One region of the Micromonospora sp. NPDC049171 genome, then DNA from elsewhere that is predicted to be linked to it. Evidence: riboswitches for the same ligand, from Rfam matches in the RefSeq annotation. Region 1 holds a riboswitch; each other region holds the start of a gene.

Evidence for each region. A riboswitch is a leader RNA that binds a small molecule or an ion and turns the genes downstream of it on or off. The one in region 1 is predicted to bind cobalamin.
Region 2: linked by a shared signal. The riboswitch ahead of AB0B14_RS07605 (ribonucleoside-diphosphate reductase subunit alpha) and the one ahead of cobN (cobaltochelatase subunit CobN) in region 1 are both predicted to bind cobalamin.
Region 3: linked by a shared signal. The riboswitch ahead of bluB (5,6-dimethylbenzimidazole synthase) and the one ahead of cobN (cobaltochelatase subunit CobN) in region 1 are both predicted to bind cobalamin.
Region 4: linked by a shared signal. The riboswitch ahead of AB0B14_RS00635 (acyl-CoA thioesterase) and the one ahead of cobN (cobaltochelatase subunit CobN) in region 1 are both predicted to bind cobalamin.

The regions. Positions count from the first base shown of each region.
Region 1 is NZ_JBEZDJ010000008.1:109,897-115,708, reverse strand. It holds gene cobN (cobaltochelatase subunit CobN) at 1-1,095, opposite strand, end outside; cobalamin riboswitch at 1,426-1,555, opposite strand; gene AB0B14_RS12630 (MBL fold metallo-hydrolase) at 1,904-2,611, shown strand; gene AB0B14_RS12625 (hypothetical protein) at 2,623-2,958, opposite strand; gene AB0B14_RS12620 (RNA polymerase sigma factor) at 3,077-3,658, shown strand; gene AB0B14_RS12615 (hypothetical protein) at 3,651-4,361, shown strand; gene AB0B14_RS12610 (arginase family protein) at 4,428-5,219, opposite strand; gene AB0B14_RS12605 (hypothetical protein) at 5,357-5,812, shown strand, end outside.
Region 2 is NZ_JBEZDJ010000004.1:257,606-263,417, reverse strand. It holds gene AB0B14_RS07610 (enolase C-terminal domain-like protein) at 1-600, opposite strand, end outside; cobalamin riboswitch at 1,164-1,380, shown strand; gene AB0B14_RS07605 (ribonucleoside-diphosphate reductase subunit alpha) at 1,575-3,893, shown strand; gene AB0B14_RS07600 (ribonucleotide-diphosphate reductase subunit beta) at 3,995-4,990, shown strand; gene AB0B14_RS07595 (hypothetical protein) at 5,477-5,677, shown strand; gene AB0B14_RS07590 (MerR family transcriptional regulator) at 5,718-5,812, opposite strand, start outside.
Region 3 is NZ_JBEZDJ010000007.1:117,104-122,915, forward strand. It holds gene AB0B14_RS11355 (SdrD B-like domain-containing protein) at 1-856, opposite strand, end outside; cobalamin riboswitch at 989-1,189, shown strand; gene bluB (5,6-dimethylbenzimidazole synthase) at 1,219-1,848, shown strand; gene AB0B14_RS11365 (aminoglycoside phosphotransferase family protein) at 2,615-3,490, shown strand; gene AB0B14_RS11370 (MFS transporter) at 3,589-4,761, shown strand; gene AB0B14_RS11375 (amino acid adenylation domain-containing protein) at 4,758-5,812, shown strand, end outside.
Region 4 is NZ_JBEZDJ010000001.1:177,515-183,326, forward strand. It holds gene AB0B14_RS00630 (copper resistance protein CopC) at 1-1,400, opposite strand, end outside; cobalamin riboswitch at 1,531-1,745, shown strand; gene AB0B14_RS00635 (acyl-CoA thioesterase) at 1,873-2,385, shown strand; gene AB0B14_RS00640 (zinc-dependent alcohol dehydrogenase family protein) at 2,494-3,486, shown strand; gene AB0B14_RS00645 (cellulose binding domain-containing protein) at 4,182-5,258, shown strand.

The DNA.
Region 1 (5,812 bases):
GAGCGCGGCGAGCAGCCGGACCGCCGAGACCGGGGTGTCCAGCCCGACGGCGTTGCCGACCCGGGAGTGCTTGGTGGGGTACGAGCTGAGCACCACGGCGATCCGCTTGTCGGCGTTGGGCACGTAGCGCAGCCGGGCGTGGCGTACCGCGATCCCGGCGACCCGGGCGGCCCGCTCGGGGTCGGCGGCGTAGACGGACAGGCCGTCGGCGTCGATCTGCTTGAACGAGAACGGCACGGTGACGATCCGACCGTCGAACTCGGGGATGGCCACCTGCATCGCCGCGTCCAACGGGGACAGCCCGGCGTCGCTGGCCTCCCACTGCGCCCGGGTGCTGGTCAGGCAGAGCGCCTGGATGACCGGCACGTCCAGGGCGGCCAGCGCGCCGACGTCCCAGGCGTCCTCGTCGCCACCTCCGGAGGCGTCCGCGGCGACCGCACCGCCGGCGGCGAGCACGGTGACCAGCAGCGCGTCGCAGCGGGCGAACAGCCCGAGCGGGCCGGCGCCGGTGGTGAGCCCGCGCAGCGAGCCGCAGAAGATCGGCAGCGGGTTGCCGCCGGCCTTGTGGACCGCGTCCGCGAGCACGTCGACGAACCCGGTGTTGCCGGCGAGGGCGTGCGCCCGGTAGAAGACGATCCCCACGGTGGGCCGGTCCGGGTCGGTCGGGTGTTCGCCGTGCACGCCGTACGCCGGGGTGGGGGTGGGCGGGGCGAACCCCTCGCCGGTGAGCAGCACCGTGTCGGAGAGGAACCGGGCCAGTTGCGCCAGGTTGTCCGGCCCGCCCTCGACCAGGTACGCCAACGCCTGGGTGACGACCCCGGACGGCACTGTGGAGATGGCCATCAGCTCCGCGTCGGGCAGCGCCTCGCCACCGAGCACGACAGTCGGCACCCCGGTGCCGAGCACCTCGGCGAGGCCGTCCGGCCACGCCTGTCGACCGCCGAGCAGGCGTACGACGACGAGGGCGACCCCGTCGAGCAGGGCGGGCACCTCGTCGGCGGCGACCCGCGCGGGGTTGGCGAGCCGGTAGTCGGCGCCGCTGGCGCGGGCGGCCAGCAGGTCGGTGTCGGCGGTGGAGAGCAGCAGGATGCGCACGGCGGGCTCCGGAGAGTGACGCCCTGGCCGCTGCGGAGGCGACCTGGACGAAGCGGGTGGGTGCGGCGTCAGCCGGTACGACGGCGCTGCCGGACTCGTCGACGCGGGCGTCGGAGCCGGTCAGCGGCGGGCGCTCGGCTCAGCGGTACCGGAAGCCAGCGGCCTGGCGCGCGTCGAGGCAACCGGCGCCAGACGTGCGGGCGCGGCCGGTTCCGGATGCGGTGTGTCGCCCGCGATGCGGATCATGACGATGCTCGTCGATGAATGAGACGCCGTGCGTCATCGGGTCCTCCTCGGGTGTCCACGCCCTGGGGTACGTCCCGACGGCCGAAGTATCCTGGCTTCCGGATCGACGCTCTCCCCCGGCCTTCCAACCGCAGACACACGGCCGTGACTCACGAGGGGGGATCGCTCCCCGGTGACAGTGGCGGGACCGCGTCGGAATCGCACCGACTTCCTTCACTGCCGTCAGGCCGCGAATGCTGCCACACCGCCGCGCCGCCGGTCAACGCCGGTCCGGCCCCGCCAGGCGGGCGGCACTCATCGAGCTTCGGCGATTGGCGCGAGCGCGACTCCGCACGGCGCAGTGCCCCAGATCAATGCCGACGTCCTTTGCTCTGCATACCTATCTGCACCGGTGACGCTCCGTGTCTGGTGCAGATAGGTATGCAGAGCAAAGGATGGCCGAGGGACTCTGACCTGCGCCGATCATCCGGCCGCGCGGTGCCGGTCGACATCCTCACCTAGGATCGGCGGCCACTGGCCCAACGTCCGCGATCAATCTCGGGGGTCGATCACCATCGTCGCCATGCGATTCCACCACCTCGCCGGTCGGGTCTGGCTCTGTCCGGGCGATCCCGACCCGGACGCGGTCCAGGCCGGCGTCGCCGTCGTCGCCGACGAGCGCGGCAGTGTGATGATCGACGCTGGGCAGAGCCCCGCGCACGCCCGGGAGATCCAGGCCGCGCTGACCGCCGCCGGCCTGCCGCAGCCACGCTGGCTCGTCTACACCCACCACCACTGGGACCACGTCTGGGGCGCCTGCGCCTGGCCCGACCTGGAGATCGTCGGGCACGAGTCGGCCGTACCGTTGCTGCGCGCCGAGGCCGCCCGCCCGTGGAGTCACCACTATCTGCGCGAGCAGGTACGGGCCGATCCACGCCTCGGCCCGAGCTTCCGGGCCCGGGCGCTCGCGGTGGACTCCTGGGAGGGGTTCGCCGTCCTGCCGCCGCGCCGGACCTTCGCCGACGTGGCCGAGGTGCCGGTCGGGGTTCGGCTGCGTCACGTCGGTGGCGGCCACGCGCCGGACTCGACGGTGGTGCTGGTGCCGGACTCGGGCGTCATGCTGCTGGGCGACTGCTTCTACCCGCCGCCGGCACACCTGCGCCGCCCGGAAGACGGCCTCGACTTGGCCCTGGTCCGGCGACTGCTCGACGACACCTACCACTGGTACGTCTCCAGCCACGCCGAGCCGATGACACGTGAGCAGGCCCGCGCGGCCGTCGGCGCCGGCTGAGCGGTCGAGCCTCAGCGGGCGTGGCGCTCCGGGTGGGCCCGGTTCCACACCCGCATCCGTTCCGGGTAGCCGGTGCGGCCCGCCTCGTACAGCGGCACCGCGTGCTTGCGGGCGATGGACCCGGCCGCGCGTGGTGTGCCGGTACGGCGACGGATCCACTCGCCGTCGTGGGCGATCGCCACCACCGTGGTGTCCGTCGCGGTGGTCTCCGGCTCCAGGTAGAACTCCACCCCGCGCCGACTCGTGACGAACGCCTCCAGGGCGGCGAGATCGTCCCGGGTCGCCTCCCGGTCCAGCTTCGTCGGGGTCGCCTCGGCACCCCGTGACCGGCGACTGAACCAGCTCATGCCAACCCCTTCCCTCGACGCCCTCCAGTGCAGCACCGATTCCTGGCAATACGCTGCACGCCCGATGGGAGACAGCTGATCCGACGAGGGCTGGAACCCGCGGCGGGTGGGCGGTGTCATGAGTGTGATCCGAACGGAGGTTCCCCTGGACGACGACGCGCTCGTCACCCGCGCCCGCTCCGGTGACCTGGAGGCGTACGACCTCCTGGTCGCCCGGCACACCGCGTCCGCCTACCGGACGGCGGTGCTGCTCGGCGCGGGCTCGGACTCCGAGGACGTCATCCAGGAGGCGTTTGTGAAGGCGTACCGCAAGCTGTCCCGTTATCGGGGCGAGTCGTCCTTCCGGTCGTGGCTGCTCGCGATCGTCGCCAACGAGACCCGCAACCTGCACCGCTCCCGGGGCCGACGCGACGGACTCGTCCTGCGGGCGGCGGCGGCGGACCCGATGTCGGAGATCACCGAGGATGGGGCGGTCGACGCGGTCCTCGCCGGGGAGCGCCGCGCCGCGCTGGTGCGGGCCCTGCGTCAACTGCCGGTACGGGACCGCGAGGTGATCGTCTGCCGGTTCTTCCTCGATCTCAGCGAGGAGGAGACGGTGGCGGCGCTGGGCTGGCCCCGGGGCACGGTGAAGTCGCGCACCTCCCGGGCGCTGGCGAAGCTTCGCGGCCTGCTCGATCGGGAGGAGGTCCGGCATGGGTGACCTCGAACGGGAGCTGCGTGAGCTGTCCGCCTGGCTGGACACGCCCGAGCCGCCCGACGTGCGCGCCCCCGTCCGCGTACGGCTGCACCGGCCCGTGCGCCGGTGGCGCCCGCTCGCCGCAGCGGCGCTCGCCGCCCTGATCGTGGCGGTGTTGCCGCCGACCCGGGCCGCCGTCGCCGACGCCGTCACGGGGCTGCTGCGCTTCGCCGGCGTCAGCATCGCCACCTCGCCCCCGTCGACGCTGCCCAGCGGTGCTGCCTCGCCGTTGCCGGGGCAGCGCCCCGCCGGCCTGGACGAGGCACAGCGGGCGGTACGGTTCCCGATCCGACTGCCGGCGAAGCTGGGGCCGCCCGAGCGGGTGCTGGTCGCCGACCCCGACCCCACGGGCACCTGCCGGGTGGCGACGTTGCTCTACGACGGCGGCGCGCTGCGCGTGGACGCGTTCGACGGTCGCCTCAACCTGTCCTTCCACAAGGAGGTCACCCCGCCGGGAGCGGAGTGGGTCCAGGTCAACGGCGACTTCGCCGTGTGGGTCGACGGCCCGCACGTGCTGTCGTACGTGGACCGGGCGGGGAATGTCCGCCAGGAGAGCGCCCGGCTGGCCGCCTCGACCCTGATCTGGCAGGACGCCGACGTGAGCTACCGGATCGAGGGCGCCCTCACCCAGGCCGAGGCGATCGAGATCGCCCGCTCGCTGCGGTAGATCATTGATGCCTGACGGTGCGATCGTCTGGTGTTCACCAGGTGTGACCGGCCAGAGGGCTGGCCGTCAGCGTGCCAGTGCGGCGGCCAACCGGCGGATCACTTCGGACTCCCCCGCGTCGACAACGTCGTCGGCTGGCGCGTGCTCGGTGATAGCGGCGCCGACGATGTCGTCGATGTGCGTGACCAGGTCGATCAAGTGCTGCGGCTGTACGCCGTTCGGCTCCGGATAGCAGGTCGAACCGAAGACCGTTGGCTCCAACACGTCGAGGTCGATGTGCACATAGACGGGGCCCCGGAGATCGTCGAGTGCCCGGTCCAGGTCGTCTACGCCGTGCCTACGCAGGCCGGTCTTCGCCAGAAAGGCGTGCTCGGATGGGACATTCGCCCGCTCCCCGGCGATTATCACCTGCTGTGGTGTGAGCGGCTGATCCGGTGTGAGCCCGGCCGGCCCATCGCCGAGCAGTGCGCGCACCACCATCCCGTGAAAGGCGCCCGACGGTAGGGTCTGCGGGCTGTACACATCCGGATGTGCGTCGATCCAGAGCACCCGCAAGGCGTCACCGTAACGGGCGCGGGCCGCGGCGATGGGCGCGATGTCGACCGAGCAGTCGCCGCCCACCGTAATCACCTGGTCATCGATCCCGGCCAGGGTTTTCTGCGTCAGCCGCTGATTCTGCACGAGTACGTCTAGCGCTCGAATCCCGGCGATCTTCTCCCCACTGGTCTCGAGTACCGGAACGGTGACCACCTCGGCGGCCGGAACGAGTGTGGCAGCACGACGGGCACCGACCATCAACTGTGACGCCTTGGGGGATGCGGAGCCTTGCCATTGTGGAACGCAGAGCACTGTCGTCATCCGGCGACACTACGAGACGTTGACCGCGGAGAACCAGATCACTTTCTCGGTATCGCGGAGCGTGCCTCGGAACCTGGTGGGCGCGACCGGTGTCATGACAATGCGACGAGCCGTCGAGGCGTACCGGAAGGGGCGAGATGGATTCACGGGGCGGGTTGCTGCTGGCAGCGTCTGTGGTTCTGCTGGCGGGGTGTACGACCACGGCCAGCGGCGGGTCGGCCGCGCCGAGCGCCACCACGGCGAGCACCACGAGCGCCGCGAGCGCGAGCGCCGCGACGGGCTGCCACTCGCCGGTCGAGACGACGTCGCTGCCCGACTGGGCGGACGCCGGGTTCCACGGGGGCAGCCAGGTCCCGCACGTCTTCGGCAAGACCGGTGACATCGTGGCGGTGCTGTTCGCTCATCCACTGCGCCAGGTCCGCGAGGACGGGTCCAACAACAAGATCCTGTGGGTGGCCCGCGCCGCCACGACCTCGCCCAACCCGACCGCACCGGCGACGCTGGTGATCACCGCGACGCTGGACGGCACCGACACCACTGTGACCCGGGAGGTCGCCGGCGGTCCGGGGCCGTCGATCATCGACATGCCGCAG
Region 2 (5,812 bases), on a different contig from region 1:
GCCGAGCCAGCCGGCCGAGGTGGTGTAGGCGGGGTAGCCGGTCCGGTCGAGCTCGGCGAGACGGGCGGCCTTGGTGCTCTCCTTGGCGCGCAGGATGGCCAGTGCCTCGTCCCGGGTCAGCGCGTCGGACAGGTAGCGCAGGTCCGCGATGTCGACGAGCTGCTCGGGGGACATGTCGACGAGCAGCCGCCACAGCGGCTTGTCGGCGACCCGGGCGACCAGGTCCCACGACGCGTTCAGCACGGCGGCCAGCGACAGGTGGACGACGCCCTTCTCCGGGCCGAGCCACCGCAGTTGGGAGTCGGAGGTGAGCAGGCGGTAGACCGCGCCCATGTCCGCCGCCATCGTCGCGACGTCCACGCCGACGAGGCGCTGTGCCTGATGGACCGCCGCCGCGACGACGATGTCGTTGCCGCGACCGATGGTGAAGGTCAGACCGTGGCCCGCGAGTGGCGCGCCCGTGCTGTCGACGCCGTCGGTGTGCAGGACGACGTAGGCCGCCGAGTAGTCGCCGTCCTTGTTCATGGCGTCGGAGCCGTCAGCGGTCAGGGAGGTGGGGAAGCGGACGTCCTCGATGGTGACGGCAGTGATCTGCGGCATGCGCTCCTCGCCCGGCTAGGCTAAAGATCAGATGATCTCTGCGAGTATACGGAGGGCTAATCCGGCACGTCAACGACGTCGATCACCTGTGAATCCAAGACATCCAATGTTTCGGTCCCGATGCGAATGCGTCAGCGCGCTGTCCTCCCGGTCGCCGCATCCGGCCCACGGGCCTCGGCAGCGGCTGCGGCGAGATTCGTGGCGCTGGTAGACACTCTGCGGCGCGACGGCACGTCGTCGTTCACGGACTGTTGATGTGCGCCCGGCGGGATTGGGATATTGCTGCGAGAAGTGGATAGTGCGCGCGGAAGATTGGATGTCCACTTCAGATTCTGACATTGATGGCCGGAAATAAATAGGGATCCTTACGTCTGGAGACTTAATACATCACACCTTTCCGCATGACGGCACCTGCTCGATGTCACGTCCGCGCGGGCGTGGGCTGCCGCCCGCCGGCCTGGTTCGGCGCGGGTCCGGGCGAGCCGGTGACGACCATCACCAGTCACGGCGCCGACACGCCCGGGACCGACATGTGGGGTGTGACAACCGCAGCGTCCCTATATATGGTGTCGAGCGCAGCTGGTTCGGCCGTTCATCCCGAGCGGTCGAGGCAAGAGGGAACCCGGTGGAAATCCGGGACTGTCCCGCAGCGGTGAGTGGGAACGACAGCCGTCATGAGCACTGGGCCACCAATCGGTCTGGGAAGCGACGGCCAGTAGGAGACCGGCGACCCGGTCGTGCCCGCGAGTCCGAAGACCTGCCAGCGCGCCGTGCACCCGCACCCGGGTGGGCGGCGGTCCGAGGCCGCGTGGGACGGCCGACGCCACCTGACCCGCGCCTGCCCGGCGTGGCGTCCGCCGGTGTCTGTCTCCACGCGTCCGAAGGCCATCAGGTCTCGAACTCGCGAGGAGTGAGTGGTGACAGTCACCGAGGTAGTCCCGGCAAGCGGCGACGCGGTCCTGCGGCGGACGCCGATGCAGGTCCGCAAGCGCAACGGCACCACCGAGTCCGTGGACGTCAACAAGATCGTCCGGGCGGTCGAGCGGTGGGCCGACGACCTGACCGACGTCGACCCGATGCGCGTCGCCACCCGCACGATCAGCGGGCTGTACGACGGCGCGACGACTGCCGAGCTGGACCGGCTGTCCATCCAGACCGCCGCCGAGATGATCGGTGAGGAGCCGCAGTACTCCCGCCTCGCGGCCCGGCTGCTGGCCGGCTACGTCGACAAGGAGGTGCGTCGGCAGGGCGTCACCTCGTTCAGCGCGGCGATCCGGGTCGGTCACGCCGAGGGCCTGATCGGGAACGACACCGCCGCGTTCGTCGCCGCGCACGCCGCGATGCTCGACGACGCCATCGACACCGACGGCGACCGGAGGTTCGAGTACTTCGGCCTGCGCACGGTGTACGACAGGTACCTGCTGCGCCACCCCACCAGCCGGCTGGTGCTGGAAACCCCGCAGTACTGGCTGCTGCGGGTGGCCTGCGGGCTGTCCCAGACGCCGGACGAGGCGGTCGGCTTCTACCGGCTGATGTCCAGCCTGGCCTATCTGCCCAGCTCACCGACGTTGTTCAACTCCGGCACCCGGCACACCCAGATGTCCTCCTGCTATCTGGTCGACTCTCCGCGCGACGAGTTGGACTCGATCTACCAGCGGTACGCCCAGGTCGCCAACCTGTCCAAGTTCGCCGGCGGCATCGGCATCGCGTACTCCCGGGTGCGGTCCCGGGGCGCGCTGATCCGCGGCACCAACGGGCAGTCCAACGGCATCGTGCCGTGGCTGCGCACGCTGGACGCGAGCGTCGCCGCGGTCAACCAGGGTGGCCGGCGCAAGGGCGCGGCCTGCGTCTACCTGGAGCCGTGGCACCCGGACGTCGAGGAGTTCCTGCAACTGCGGGACAACACCGGCGAGGACGCCCGCCGCACCCACAACCTGAACCTGGCCAACTGGGTCCCGGACGAGTTCATGCGCCGGGTCGAGGCCGACGAGATGTGGTCGCTGTTCGACCCGCACGAGGTGCCCGAGCTGCCCGACCTGTGGGGGGAACGGTTCGACGCCGCCTACCGGCAGGCCGAGGCGCAGGGTCGCCACGTGCGGCAGGTCCCGGCGCGGGAGCTGTACGGCAAGATGATGCGCACCCTCGCCCAGACCGGCAACGGGTGGATGACCTTCAAGGACGCCGCGAACCGGCTGTGCAACCAGACCGCCGAGGACGGCAACGTGGTGCACCTGTCCAACCTGTGCACCGAGATCATCGAGGTGTCCAGTGACGCCGAGACCGCCGTGTGCAACCTCGGCTCGGTGAACCTCGCCGCGCACCTCACCGACGGCGGCATCGACTGGGACCGGCTGCGCGCCACGGTTCGTACCGCGGTGACCTTCCTCGACCGGGTCATCGACATCAACTACTACCCGACCGCGCAGGCGGCGGCGAGCAACCCCCGCTGGCGGCCGGTCGGACTGGGGCTGATGGGCCTGCAGGACGTCTTCTTCGCGCTGCGACTGCCGTTCGACTCCCCGGCCGCCCGGGAGCTGTCCACCCGGATCAGCGAGGAGCTGTACCTGACCGCGCTGGAGACCTCCGCCGACCTGGCGCGCCGCTTCGGCGCGCACCCGGCGTACGCGCAGACCCGGGCCGCGCGGGGCCAGCTCCAACCCGACCTGTGGGGTGTCGAGGGTACGCAGACCGCGCGCTGGGCCGCCCTGCGGGAACGGGTCGCGGCGGACGGGCTGCGCAACTCGCTGCTGGTGGCGGTCGCCCCGACCGCGACCATCGCCTCGATCGCCGGGTGCTACGAGTGCATCGAGCCGCAGGTGTCCAACCTGTTCAAGCGCGAGACCCTGTCGGGGGAGTTCCTCCAGGTCAACACCGCCCTGGTCCGCGAGCTGAAGGCCCGCGGCCTGTGGACTGACCGGATCCGCTCGGCGATCAAGCGGGCGGAGGGGTCGGTGCAGGACATCGCGGAGTTGCCGGCCGGCGTCCGGGAGTTGTTCCGGACCGCGTGGGAGCTGCCGCAGCGGGCGCTTGTCGACCTGGCCGCCGCCCGCGCCCCGTTCATCGACCAGTCCCAATCGCTGAACCTGTTCCTGGCCGCGCCGACCATCGGCAAGCTCTCGTCGATGTACCTGTACGCCTGGAAGGTCGGGCTGAAGTCCACGTACTACCTGCGCTCGCGCCCCGCCACCCGGATCCAGCAGGCCACCGTCGCGGTGCTCGCCCCGGTGGCGGCCGACGCGGAGGCGCTGGCCTGCTCGCTGGAGAACCCCGAGTCGTGCGAGGCCTGCCAGTGACAGCCGCCGACACCGGCACAGTCGACGCCAGCACCACCGACGCCAGCACCACCGACACGGGCACCACCGACACGGGCACCACCGACACGAGGACCACGCACATGCTGCTCGACCCCGGGATGGACCTCACCCTCCGCCCGATGCGCTACCCGCACTTCTTCGACAGGTTCCGCGACGCGATCCGCAACACCTGGACGGTGGAGGAGGTCGACCTGCACGCCGACCTCGCCGACCTGGACAAGTTGTCGCCGGCCGAGCGGCACCTGGTCAGCCGGCTGGTGGCGTTCTTCGCCACCGGTGACACCATCGTCGCCAACAACCTGGTGCTCAACCTCTACCAGCACGTCAACAGCCCGGAGGGTCGCCTCTACCTGTCCCGGCAGTTGTTCGAGGAGGCCGTGCACGTCCAGTTCTACCTGAACCTGCTCGACACGTACGTGCCGGACGAGACCGAGCGGTTCGCCGCCTTCGCGGCCATCGAGAACATCCCCTCGATCCGCCGTAAGGCCGAGTTCTGCTTCCGCTGGATCGACTCGCTGAACAACCTGCGGGAGCTGCGGACCCGCGACGACCGGCGGACGTTCCTGCTCAACCTGATCTGCTTCGCCGCCTGCATCGAGGGATTGTTCTTCTACGGCGCCTTCGCGTACGTCTACTTCCTGCGCTCCCGCGGGCTGCTGCACGGCCTCGCCTCCGGCACCAACTGGGTGTTCCGCGACGAGTCCATGCACATGGCGTTCGCGTTCGACGTCGTCGACACCGCCCGCGCGGAGGAACCCGACCTGTTCGACGACGACCTCGCCGACCAGGTCCGGCAGATGCTCACCGAGGCCGTCGAGTGTGAGGTGCAGTTCGCCGAGGACCTGGTGGGCCAGGGGGTGCCCGGTCTGACGTTGAGCGACATGCGGGAGTACCTCCAGCACGTGGCCGACCGCCGCCTGGCCCAGCTCGGCCTCGCCCCGCACTACGGGTCGAGCAACCCGTTCGCCTTCATGGAGTTGCAGGACGTGCAGGAGCTGTCCAACTTCTTCGAGCGGCGCGTCTCGGCGTACCAGGTAGGGGTGGCCGGCACCGTCGCCTTCGACGACGACTTCTAGGGCGGACGGTCCACGCGTTCCGGTCTCTCCGATCATGGAGTTGTGGTGCCTGATTTGGTGTCGTGCAGGCACTTTGTCACCCACCACAACTCCATGATCGACGAGGCCTGTGGGGTTGGCGCGCTCAGCTCTGGGCTTCCGCGACGTAGACGCCTTTGCCTGGATGGCCCTCGACCAACTCCCGGTCTTTGCGGATCACCATGACCCGGCTGATGGTGGAGATGTGGCACGCCGTACTGATCGGCCAGCTCGCGGGTGGACGGCGGTCTCTCGCCCGGAGCAAGCTCACCCGACTTGATTTTTCCCGCGATCTCGTTGGCGATCCGCCAGTAGTCCACTCGCTCGGTCGGCATGGGTCGATCTCCGCAGGGTTCCCTGGTTTCGGCAAACTCCTGGGTCCTCGGCCGCACACTCACCTGGGGGAGCACGGCAGATGGTCGCTGCCCCCAGGTGCAGCCAACGTCGTGGACGCGGGAGGGTGCCGCCGTGCCGATCGATGAACCGGTAAGTCGGGCAGACGAACTGTTCGCCGCGATGCGGACGCTTGATGCGCACTGGACTCGGGCACTTGACCAGCCGTGGCGTTCAGGCGGCTGCCTCGAGTTCACGAGTCAGAGCGAATGCGGTCAGCTCGATTGGTCGTTGGGTGTCGTGGCGGACGCCGCATCGATCATGTTGCAGAAGTAACGATGGACGCTGAGCAGTGCGGCGAGTTCGACGACGATTGCTAGGCGGCGACCGATCCGGGGGCCTGGCGTCGCTTGGTGAGCCACCGCATCACGTGCAGCGGATGCGACGCCGGGTCCGGAATCGGGTGGAAGA
Region 3 (5,812 bases), on a different contig from region 1:
GCGTCGAGGTCGGCGTCATCGTCGAGGTCGGCGTCGCCGTCGAAGTGGGCGTCGGCGTCGGCGTCGTCGTCGTCGAAGTCGGCGTCGGCGTCGCGCTCGGCGAGCTCACGGCGACCTTCTTCGCCGCCACGAAGACGCGCGGCTCGTCGCTGTCGTCGGCCCTGACCTGCGCCAGAGTGTGGTCGTCCGCGCCGTTCTCGCCGGCCAGGATCTTCCAGCCCGCCGGGGCGGTGAAGGTCAGCAGGACGTCGCCGGCGGGGAGGCGGGCGAAACGGAACAGGCCCTTGGCGTCTGTGCTGGCCTCGGCGTACGTCGTCTTGCCGTCGGCACTGGTGGCGACGACCTTGACACCCGGGACGCCAGGCGTCCGGGGCGTCCACTCGGCGTCATAGGACTCACCCTGGAAGACGTAGCCGCCGAGATCGTCGAAGACGCCCGCCACCAGCAGCCGCACGCTGGTGATGTTGTCGGCGTCGTTGGCCTCGCCGTTGTCGGCGGCAAGCGAGAAGGCAACGAACCCGTAGCCGGACTGCCACGCCACATGGTTGGTCTTGCCGGTGATCTGAACGGTCTTGGTGGCGCCGGCGGCGAGGTCGAAGCCGGTCGACAGCTCACCGTAGGCGACACCGTCGACGCCCTCGCTGTCGCCGCCGGTGTAGTGCACGTGCCTGGCGTCGACAGAGCTCTTGTTCTTCACCGTGACCGTGATGGTGAAGGTCTCGCCCTCGGCGTAGTTGGCCTTGTCGGCGGCGGAGGTCACCGCGATATCCGGCTTGGGCTCGGCGGCCAGGGCGGCCGCTGCCGGAAGAACGGCCACGAGCACGCCCACGAGGGCGGCGGCGGCAAGTTTGCGCATGGAGGTCTCCGTAATGGGGGCGGGAATCAGCGCGATGCTAACGGCTGGGCGAGTCGCTCCGCTGTCCCAGGACCGCCGGAACACCTTTGGCGAGACAGGCCCCGGGCTCGTCGGGGGCCGCTATGGTGCACGGTGGCACAAACGTTGCGAGGTGCCCCGCGCCAGTGGGGAGAATCGGGAAGCCGGTGTGAGTCCGGCACGGGCCCGCCGCGGTGACCGGGGAGCTGCCACCCACGCGTACCAGACGCAGCCACTGACCCTGCGGGGTTGGGAAGGCGGGTGACCAGCGTAGATCCGGGAGTCCGAAGACCGGCCTCGCGTCATCGACCCCGTCAGGGGCACGAGCGCAGCGGGAGCCTGCCATGAACACCGGACTCTACGAGACCATCCACCGCCGCCGGGACGTACGTGCCCAGTTCACCGGGGCGCCGATCCCGGACGAGACGTTGAACCGGATCCTCACGGCGGCGCACGCCGCACCGAGCGTCGGCCTCTCCCAGCCCTGGGACTTCATCCTGGTCCGCGATCCCGAGCTGCGGCAGGAGTTCCACCAGCACGTACAGCGGGAACGGGACACCTTCGCGGCCACTCTCGACGGTGCGGCGAAGGAACGCTTCACCCGGATCAAGATCGATGGTGTACGCGAGTCGACGTTGTCGGTCGTGGTCACATACGACCCGCAGCGGGGTGGACCGGCGGTGCTCGGCCGTCACGCGATCGCCGACGCCGGCCTCTACTCGGTCTGTCTGGCAATCCAGAACCTGTGGCTGGCCGCGACCGCCGAGCAACTCGGGGTTGGTTGGGTCTCGTTCTACCGGGAGCCGTTCCTGCGCGACCTGCTCGGCATCCCGGCCACCGTCCGCCCGGTGGCGTGGCTCTGCCTCGGCCCGGTCACCCATCTGGAGCAGACGCCGGACCTGGAGCGGCACGGCTGGCGCCAGCGACGCCCGGTGTCGTCGGTGATTCACCACAATCGCTGGACGATGGAGTGACCGAGTTCTGCCGACGCCGATCCAGGGGCCCCCGCTGGCCGAACAGCCGTTCGTGCCCAGGAAGCCTCCGGAGCGAGCAACGGTCGACGGCCTGGTCGGTGAGCCCGTCCGCGGGGCGGCGGGTCAGGAAATGCCAGCACTGCTACGGCCAGGGCCAGCACGGCGACGGCGGCGCGCTTCAACTGTGGGTCTGACGGAAGAACCGGCCGCCGCAGTGCCGGCGGATCCGAATGCCTCACTTTGCACTGACGGAGATGAAATCAGGGTCGACTGCCGTCTTATCCGGACCTTCGCCGCCATCGATCCCTACGGCACCCCTTACCCACTGCGATCAGCACGATCGCCGCGAAAATGCCGCAATGACGACGAAGTACATAGCAGCGGGTAATCAGATCAATACAACGAGGCTAGACATCTATAGATCATCATGAGAGGCTGTTGCAATGCGGGGGGAGTTCGGGGATCGCCGAATTGGTAACCATTTGTGACGAAGCCGCTCCCACCCGTCTCCACCTCACTTAATCAAGAGACGGTCGCAGGAGGAACCGGTCCAGCAACAACTCTTCGTGTCTTTATCGCGCCGCCATGCCGGCTTGCGGTCTAATTGCCGGCACGGACGGTACACCCTGCGCTGACTCACTCTCGTGAGCCCTGGGGCGAGAGTTTCGCATGTCCACAATCCTCGGCATTCTCCGTCGGACTGACGGTACCGAGGTGCACCTGAATGGCGCGACAACGGAAAGCGACTCACGGAAGGTGACCACCCTTGCTGGATCTGGAAGAGATAACTGCGCGGTTCCAGTCGATCGCCGACTACGCGCGCTCGGGAAAGGTGAACCATCGCTGGTTGAGTTCGCTGCCGGAGCAGTTGGCGACCCTGGCCCGCGAGTGGGACCTCGAAATCGGCGCCGAGCTCGGTTCCGAAATCGGCGCCGACTTCTCCTCGGGCGTCTCCTCGGTGGTGCTGGCCTGCACCGGCCCCTTGGGCGACGCGGTGTTGAAGCTCGCGCCGGACTCGTACGCCCTCGCCGAGGAGGTGGCGATGCTGCGGCAGTTCGCCCCGAGCGGACGGGTTCCGGCAGTCCTCGCCGCTGCCAAGGGAGCGGTGCTGTTGGAGGCCATCAAACCGGGCATTCCGGTGGAACAGCTTCCGGAGGCACCGTCCCCCACCGACTACGCGTTGTTCCTCAACGAGCTGCACTCGGCCGGCGATCCGGAGAGCGCGCCCCGGAAGGCCGCCGACTGGCTTGAGCTGATGTACGGCTGGACCGAGCGGGGCGGCCTGGACGTGACGGAATCGCGCCGGATCACGGCGGAGCTCTTTTCCGCACCAGCGGAACGGGTGCTGTTGCACGGCGATCTGCACCTCGGCAATGTTCTCGCGTCCGACACCAGGGGTCTGGTGGCTCGTAGTCCGATTGCCTGTGTCGGCGAACGCTGCTTTGACGCCGCCGATTATGTGCTTGAGGGTTGGGATCGGTCCGCAATGGTGTTTCGGCGTGACGAGTTGGCGCGGGCTGCCGATCTCGATCCCGACCGGCTGGACGCCTGGTGTCGGGCGCTCGCTCCACTCGGGGCGTCGCGCTCCAATACCCCGGAACGCATCGCGGAACTGCTTGCATTCGGGCGAGGTGAGTATTGATGGCCAGGTCCGGATCCAGCGTGTCGGGCTTTCTCACGCGGTTGATCCCTGCTGACTCCCTGCGCCGGAGGCTACTGGCGATCCGACTCGCCGGGGCAATGGGAAAAGGGGTGTTCCTCAGCGGCAGCGTCGTCTACTTCACCCTGCACGTCGGGCTGTCGGCCGCTGAGGTGGGGATTGGCCTGTCCGCGGCGGGTTTCGCCGGACTGGTCTCCTCGGTGTTGTTCGGAATCATCGCGGACCGGATGCGGAAGCGGACGTTGTTGTTCGCGCTGTTCGCGGCGGTCGCCGTCGGTTTCGGCTTGTATTCCGTCGTGGAGAGCGCGGTCGAGTTCTACGTACTGGTGATGCTCATCGCGTTCCTCGACTACGGGATAGGCCCGACCGAGAATGCGATGGTGGCGACGCTCATCCCCGACGGGGAGCGGGTCCGCCTGAACGCCATGATGCGGACGGTCTTCAACATCGGTTTCAGTGTGGGCATCGGGATCGCCGCGGTCGCCGCACTCAGCGAGCGCCTGCTGGTGCTGATCCCGGTGGGAGCGGCCGTGCTGCTGGGTCTCGCCGCGGCACTGGTGACCCGGTTGCCGGTCGGCGCTCCCCGGAAGGCGGCCACCCGGCCACGCCCCTTCGGCGCGGTGCGGGACCTGCGGTTCCTCGCCGTGGTGGGGTTGTCGGCGGTCCTCGCCTCGCACATCACGGTCCTCATGGTGGTGCTGCCCCTGTGGACGCTCAATCGGACCTCGGTCCCACCCTTCCTCGTCCCGCTGATGTTGGTGATCAACACGGCGTTCGTGATCCTGTTCCAGGTCCGCGCGAGCAGGGGCGCGGAGACGGTGTCCGGCGCTGCGCTGACGGGCCGGCGTGCGGGGCTGTGGATCGCGGCCGGCTGCGCGGCGGTGTCCGTCACCGCCTTCGTGGACAACGCGGCCCTGGCCGTGGTGGCGATCGTCGTGACGGTGTTGGTCGTGTCGATAGCCGAGGTGCTGCAGGCGGCCTCGGCGTGGGGAATGGCCTTCGGGCTGGCTCCCAAGCATGCGGAGGGCGAGTACCTCGGTGCCTTCGACCTGCATGTGGCATCGCAGAACGTCGTCGGGCCGGTGTTCCTGTCCGGCCTGGTCATCTCGCTGGGGTTCTGGGGCTGGGCGGTGATCGCCGCGGTGATGCTCGCCGCGGCCTGGCTGATCGTCCCGGCCGCTCGGCGCAGCGCCGAGGCCCTCACGGCACCCACCCAACCCGAAGACGTCGCGGAAGTACGGGGGGCGGCATGACTCGAACCGGCAGGGCCTCCTTCACCCAGGAGCGCTTCTACTTCCTCAACGAACTCCAGCCGGGCAACCCCGCGTACGTCGTGGCGTTCGCCCTGCGGATGGAGGGCTCTCTCGATCGGGAGGCGCTGGCTCAGGCGTTGCGTCGGGTGGTCGGCAAGCACGACGCCCTGCGCACCTCCTTCGCGGTGATCGACGGCGAGTTGACGCAACAGGTTTCGGACGCGGCCGAGCCGGAGATCACGATCCGCGACAGCGCGCCGGTCGAGCAGAGCGTCCAGGACCGCCAATTGCGGGAGCTGGTGGCCGACGAGGCGCGCCGGCCGTTCAACCTGGGCTCCGGCCCGGTGCTGCGGGCCTGGATCACGTCCTGGGACGCCGATCAGCACGCGCTGGTGGTGCTGGTGCATCACATCGCCTGTGACGGCTGGGCGGTCGGCCTGCTGCTGAACGATCTCGCCGACACGTACAACACGGGGGCCAGCGGCGCGCCCGGTCCGTCCTATGTGGACTACGCCGAGGCGCAGCGGGTCATGTGGTCGAAGAACACGAGGCGACTCGACCACTGGCGTCAGTTGCTGACCGGCGCGCCGCAGTTGTCCCTACACACCGATCACCCTCGGCCGACCGTGTTGAGCTTCCAGGGCTCGGTGCTGCGCCGGCCGGTGGACCCCGAACTGATTCACCGGCTCACCGAGTGGGCGAAGGCCCGGGGGGTGACCCTGTTCGCGGTCGCGCTCGCCGGGTACGCCTGGGTGTTGTCGCGGCACGCGCGGCAACCCGAGGTGGTGATCGGGGTCCCGGCGGCCAACCGGCTGGACGAGGCCGAGGAGAGCCTGGTCGGCTGCCTGGTCAACACGCTGCCGGTTCGCGTCGACCTCTCCGGGCAGCCGACGTTCACCGATCTGGTCAGCAGGACATGGCGGACCGCGCTGACCGCGCTCGGTCATCAGGACGTGCCGTTCGAGCAGATCGTGCAGGCCCTGGGCGAGCAGCGGCAGCTCAGTCACGCCCCGCTGTTCCAAACCATGCTCACGGTCCAGAACTTCACCTT
Region 4 (5,812 bases), on a different contig from region 1:
CCGGACGAGTGTTGGTGCCCATCGGTCGCGGAGCCCTCCTGCCCCGCGGTGGCCGGACCGCCCGCGGGCTGTCGGGCGTCGCGGCCCGCCGGGGTCTCGTCGCCGGTCCCGATGCGGGCCAGCCCGAACCCGGCCAGCAGGGCGAGCACCAGCCCGCCGACGAGCAGCGCCAGGTGGGTGTTGCTCAGCCGGGACCCGGGCGTCGCGGCGGCGAGGTCGGTGTCGGGCCGTGGTCCGGAATCGACCGCCGGCTCGTCGTCCGTGCTGGCGAGGGGCTTCTCCACCTGATCGGTCGGCGTCGGCTCGACGGTGACGCCCGTGCGGGCCGTGACGACCGTGTCACCCTTGCGCGCCGCCGGCACGGTGGCGGGCCGCCGCCTGTCGCTAGCGGTACGCGCGACGACGCCGGCCGCCGCGCCGACCTCGCCGGCCGTGCCCCCGCTGGTCCTGCCGCCGCCGGCCTGGGCCCCGACGGTCTTGCCAGCGCCGGTCTTGCCAGCGCCGGTCTTGCCTCCGCCGGTCCGGTCCCCGGCGGCCTTACCCCCGACGGTCTTGCCGCCGGTGGTCTTACCAGCGCCGGCCCGGTTCGGAGCACGGGTGCCACCGCCGCGTCGACCGGAGGTCGCCGCCGAGGTACGGCCCCGGCCGGTGGGTGTGCCGGCGGAAGCCGATCGGCGACGCCAGACGACGAACCCGGCCACCGCCCCGACTGCCGCGACCAACGCCAACCCGGTCCAGGCCAGTGCGCCGGGACCGCTCTTGTCGGTCGACCCGGTCTCCGGAGCCGCCGCAGCCGGCGGGGTCGACGGATCGTCCGCCGTGGTCGGCACCGCAGACGCCTGCCCGGACGTGTTGTGCTGCTCGGCCGCGGCCACCAGCGCCGGGTCCGGCTGGGTCGACGGCGGGCTCCACCCCTTCGGCGCTGCCGTCACCCGCCCCTCGTAACGGAAGGTCAGGGTGCCCCGCACGGCGTCGCCGTCCGAGGCGACCGACAGGTAGCTCACCGAATACTGGCCCTTGGCGGGCAGGTGGGCGACGGCCACCACCGCGGGGAACCCCGTCGTGTACTCCCGAGGCTCGAACTTCCCGTTGACCAGGAAGTACTCCCGTACCGGCTTCTCCAGCGGCTGCGGCTCCCCCGGCGACCAGCCGTTGTCGACACGGGTGCCGCCCGGGGCGGTGATCGTGAAGAACGCGTTGGCGGCGGCCTTCTCGGTGAAGAGGAGCCGCACCGACGTCAACGGCTCGCGCACGGTGGCGCCGCTCGCCGGTGTGGACGTGGCGAGGGTCCCGTGCGCCGCGGCGGGTTGGGTGGACGCGAGGAGGGCGACCGCCGAGGCGAGGAGGAACGCGAGGAGGCCCGAGACCACCCGCCCGCAAGTCTGGGGGAGACGACGCATCTGGATATCCTCACCCGCGCGAGACTTTTTTCAAGAGGTGACGATCTTCTTCCTCGAACGACAAAAGTCGACGATGCGGTCATCCGCCGCCGCGGCCGGACGCCCCGGGTGGACAGATCCCCAGGCCAGCTATGCTCCCCGCGGCGCTGGTTCGCCCCGTCGTGACCGGCTGGGCGTCGTAAGAGGGAACCCGGTGGAAATCCGGGGCTGCCCCGCAGCGGTGAGTGGGAACGACCGCCGTCATCAGCACTGGGCCAGTGGCCCGGGAAGCGACGGCCAGTAGGGGACCGGCACGACCGGTCGGGCCCGCGAGTCCGAAGACCTGCCGGCGCCGCGTACACAACCGTGTGCGCTGCCGTCGGCCTCGCGGGTGGGCTGAGCGGGTGACCGGCCGTGCGTGTGGTGCGCGGCCAGATCCTCGTCAGCGTGTCCGCGAACCGGCGGTGTGGGTTCCGAGGGACGGACTACCGCTGTGCACGACACCGCCACCATCGCCGGCCGAGCGCCGTCGGCGTCGCACCTGACCCTGTCGCAGATCATGGACCAGCACCACACCAACCTGATGGGTACGGTGCACGGCGGCCGGATCCTCAACCTCATCGACTCCGTCGCCGGTGTGGTCGCCGCCCGGCACTCCGACGGGCCGGCGGTGACCGCCGCCATCGACGAGACGGCGTTCCTACGCGCGGTGCGGGTCGGCGACGTCGTACACGTCGACGCCCGGATCACCTGGGCCGGCCGCAGCTCGATGGAGGTGGCCGTCAAGGTCACCGCCGACCGGTGGGACCGGGCGGTGCCACCCACCGACGTGGCCACCGCCCACCTGGTCATGGTCGCCATCGACGACGACGGCCAGCCTCGTACCGTGCCGCCGCTGCTACCGGAGACCGACGGGGACCGGCGACGCTACCGGGAGGCGGAGATCCGCCGGAAGCACCGGCTGGCGCTGCGACGCGCGTTGCTCGACGGTGCCGAAGAGGACTGACCCGCGCCCGGCCCGCCCGTGGCGGCGCTGGCGTGGTCCGAGGAACCCGCCCCGCCGCCGGTCCGGTCGGATAACGTCCACGTGAAGACTCGATCACGGAGAGTGTGGATGGTTATGCGCGCTGCGGTGCTGCGGGAGTTCGACGTTCCACTGACGATCGAGGAGATCGATCAACCCACCCCCGGGCGCGGGCAGGTGCTGGTGCGGATCGTCGCCAGCGGCGTCAACCCGCTCGACACGAAGATCCAGGCAGGAAAGGCCGCGCACGCGCGTGTCCAGCCTCCTGCGGTGCTCGGCCTGGACCTCGCCGGCGTCGTCGCGGCAATCGGCACGGAGGTGACCGGCTTCGCGCCCGGAGACGAGGTGTACGGGCTGTGCGGGGGCGTGGGCGACCTGCAGGGTTCGCTGGCCGAGTACGCGGCCGTGGACGTGCGGCTGCTGGCCCGCAAGCCGGACACCCTCTCGATGCGGGAGGCCGCCGCGTTGCCCCTGGCCGCGATCACCTCCTGGGAGGGGCTCGTCGACCGGGCCGGGGTCCGCGCCGGGCAGAAGGTGCTGGTGCACGGCGGTGCCGGCGGTGTCGGCTACGTGGGCGTGCAGCTCGCCCAGGCGCGCGGCGCCGAGGCGTACGCCACGGGCGGGCCGGCGAGCATGCGGGTCATCGAGAGCCTGGGCGCCGTGCCGATCGACTACACCACAAGCAACGTCGAGGAGTACGTGCAGAGATACACCGACGGCGAGGGGTTCGACATCATCGTCGACAACGTCGGTGGCCCGACGCTCGACGCGTCGTTCGCGGCGGTGCGCACCTATCACGGGCATGTCGTCAGCGCGCTGGGCTGGGGCTCACACTCGCTCGCCCCGCTGTCGTTCCGAGGCGCGACCTACTCCGGGGTGTTCACCCTGCTGCCGATGCTGACCGGGCGGGGCCGCGAACGCCACGGCGACATCCTGCGCGAGATCGCGACGTTGGCCGATGCCGGAGCGCTGCGCCCGCGACTGGACCCACGCACGTTCACCCTCGACACGGTCGTGGACGCCCACCGGCTGGTCGCCAGCGGCACCGCCGAAGGCAAGGTCATCGTGGCCGTCGCTGATTGAGTAGAGCCCTTCGTTCACCGCGGAGTGCTCAGCGGTTCTGCGCAGCGGTCGACAACGCTCTATGTTGCCTGGCAGGGAGGTGTGCGCAGGTCAAGGCGGTAAGGAGCCGTTGGCTGGCCCGGCCTTGCAACTGGGAGCAGATTGGGTGCAGGTTGGCGAAGCGGTCTCCGCGCCCGAGGTGCTCACCGACGCCGGACAGAGACGATGGCTCTGACCTGCGGTGATGCGGTCAAACGGTGCGGTGTGACCTCCCAGTAGATGTCGAAGTGGTCAGGCGTTGCTGCTCCCGGGATGGCTGGTGCCGGCCGACCTCTCGGTTCGCCTAAGGCCACGCCTATAGGTCTGCGTCAGATCGATGTGGAGCGTTGCGGGTGAGCTTGGTGGAGTCCGTTGCAGTTCCGTCATTCGAGACTCCGATCCCACGGGCAACGCCCTGACCAGGCGCTTCGGGGTGAAGACCTCTTCGGCGGACCCGAAGTGGCCTACCAGGTAGTGCAGGGGTTTTGGGTCGCTGGTGGTCTTTAGCAGTCCACTCTTCTGCCTGCTCGGCGCTGTGGCCGCTACCGATCAGCCATGGGTGGGCTGTCCGTTGTCCTGCCGGCGGCAGGACTGCCGTGCGTGCCTTGACAGGAAGGCGGAGCAGCAGGACAGTCGACATTCTCATAGACGTCCAGCTATTTACGGCGAGGTGTGCCATGCGGAGGTCGCTGACTGCTGTGGCCGCCATCGCTGTTGCCATGGTCGCGATGATGGCCGCGATCTCGCACGCCAGTGCGGCGAACGCGGCGGCCGGGTGCCGGGTGAACTACGTCGTCACCAGCCAGTGGACCGGTGGCTTCCACGCCGACATCGCGGTCACCAACTTGGGTGACCTGGTCAACGGGTGGACGCTGCGGTTCGCGTTCCCTGCAGTCGACCAGCGGCTCACGCAAACCTGGAGCGCCACCTGGGCCCAGGCGGGCCAGCAGGTCAGCGCGACCAATCTGGGCTGGAACGCGACCCTGGGCACCAATGGCTCCGCGAACATCGGTTTCGTTGGCGCCTGGTCGGGCAGCAACCCCATACCGGCGTCGTTCACGCTCAACGGCGTCACGTGCACCGGCGGCGTCCTGCCCAGCGTGACGCCGACCCGGACGACCACACCGCCGGTCGCTGACTACCCGGCGATTGTCACCTGGCTCAGCCCGACCGCCGGCGCGGTGTACACCACGCCGGGAACCGTGCCGCTGGCGGCGACCGCGACCGTGGGAGGCGGCCACAGCATCACCTCGGTGTCGTTCCGGGTGGACGGCGTCACGGTGGCCCGGGGGGTGAGGACGACCGGTGACCGGTACGAGGCGCTGTGGACACCACCGATCGGGGAGCCCGGCACCAGCACCACCTTCGTGCTGTACGTCTCGGCCGGCACCGACCAGTCGCTGTCTGGCGCTGCGCCGCCGTTGCTGGTCACGGTGGTGACGCCGGCGTCCACCGGCACCAACCACCCGCCGGCGGTGGCGTTGAGCACCCCCGGCGGGCAGACCTACTTCCTCGAGCCGACGACCGTCACGCTGGTCGCCGACGTCGCCGACACCGATCCCGGGGACCTCGTCAGCCGGGTGGAGCTTTACCTCGGCGCAACCCGGCTGGCCGTGACGCCGACCAACAGCGGACAGCGCTACCAGTTCCAGACGGCCCTGTCGGCCGGCACGTCGTCCACCTTCACCGTGCGGGTCCACGATTCCCACGGCGGCCTCGGCATCTCGAACCCGCTGACCTTCACCATCCGTTAGCGCCTCGGCCCTCCGTTAAGGGCTGACCAAGGTCCTTCCACTGGCCGTCGATACGTTTGCGAGTCGGCACGGCGCTCTGGGTCAATTCGACCAGGCCATCGGGGTTGGCGGTGACCGTCGTGGTGGGTGAACCTGCGGCGGTCGCCTCAAACAGCTTGCTGGAGCAGTGGCGTTGCGGGTGAGCTTGCTGAAGTCCGCCGTAGTTCCGTCATTCGAGACACCGATCCCACGGGCAGTGCCCTGACCAGGATCTTCAGGCTGGAGACCTCTTCGGCGGACCCGAAGGCGTCAGCGTTGGCGCCCCTGCGGAGGCAGTAGGGCGTCGTCCCGCACATTAGCCGATGTGGGTGCACTCGATCTTGCGACATGCGGGCGGCTGATCGCGGCACCGCGGAAAGGGGTTGGGGAGCCTCCGGGACCGCGCCGCGCAGCCTGGCCGCCTCGGCGAGGGTGAGCGGTTGGGCCGGACGCGTAGCAGCTGGCGGGTGTCGAGGTCGAAGAAGCTCAGTGTCTTGTCGGTGCGGATGCCGACGCGTTGCCCGCCGAGGATCTCG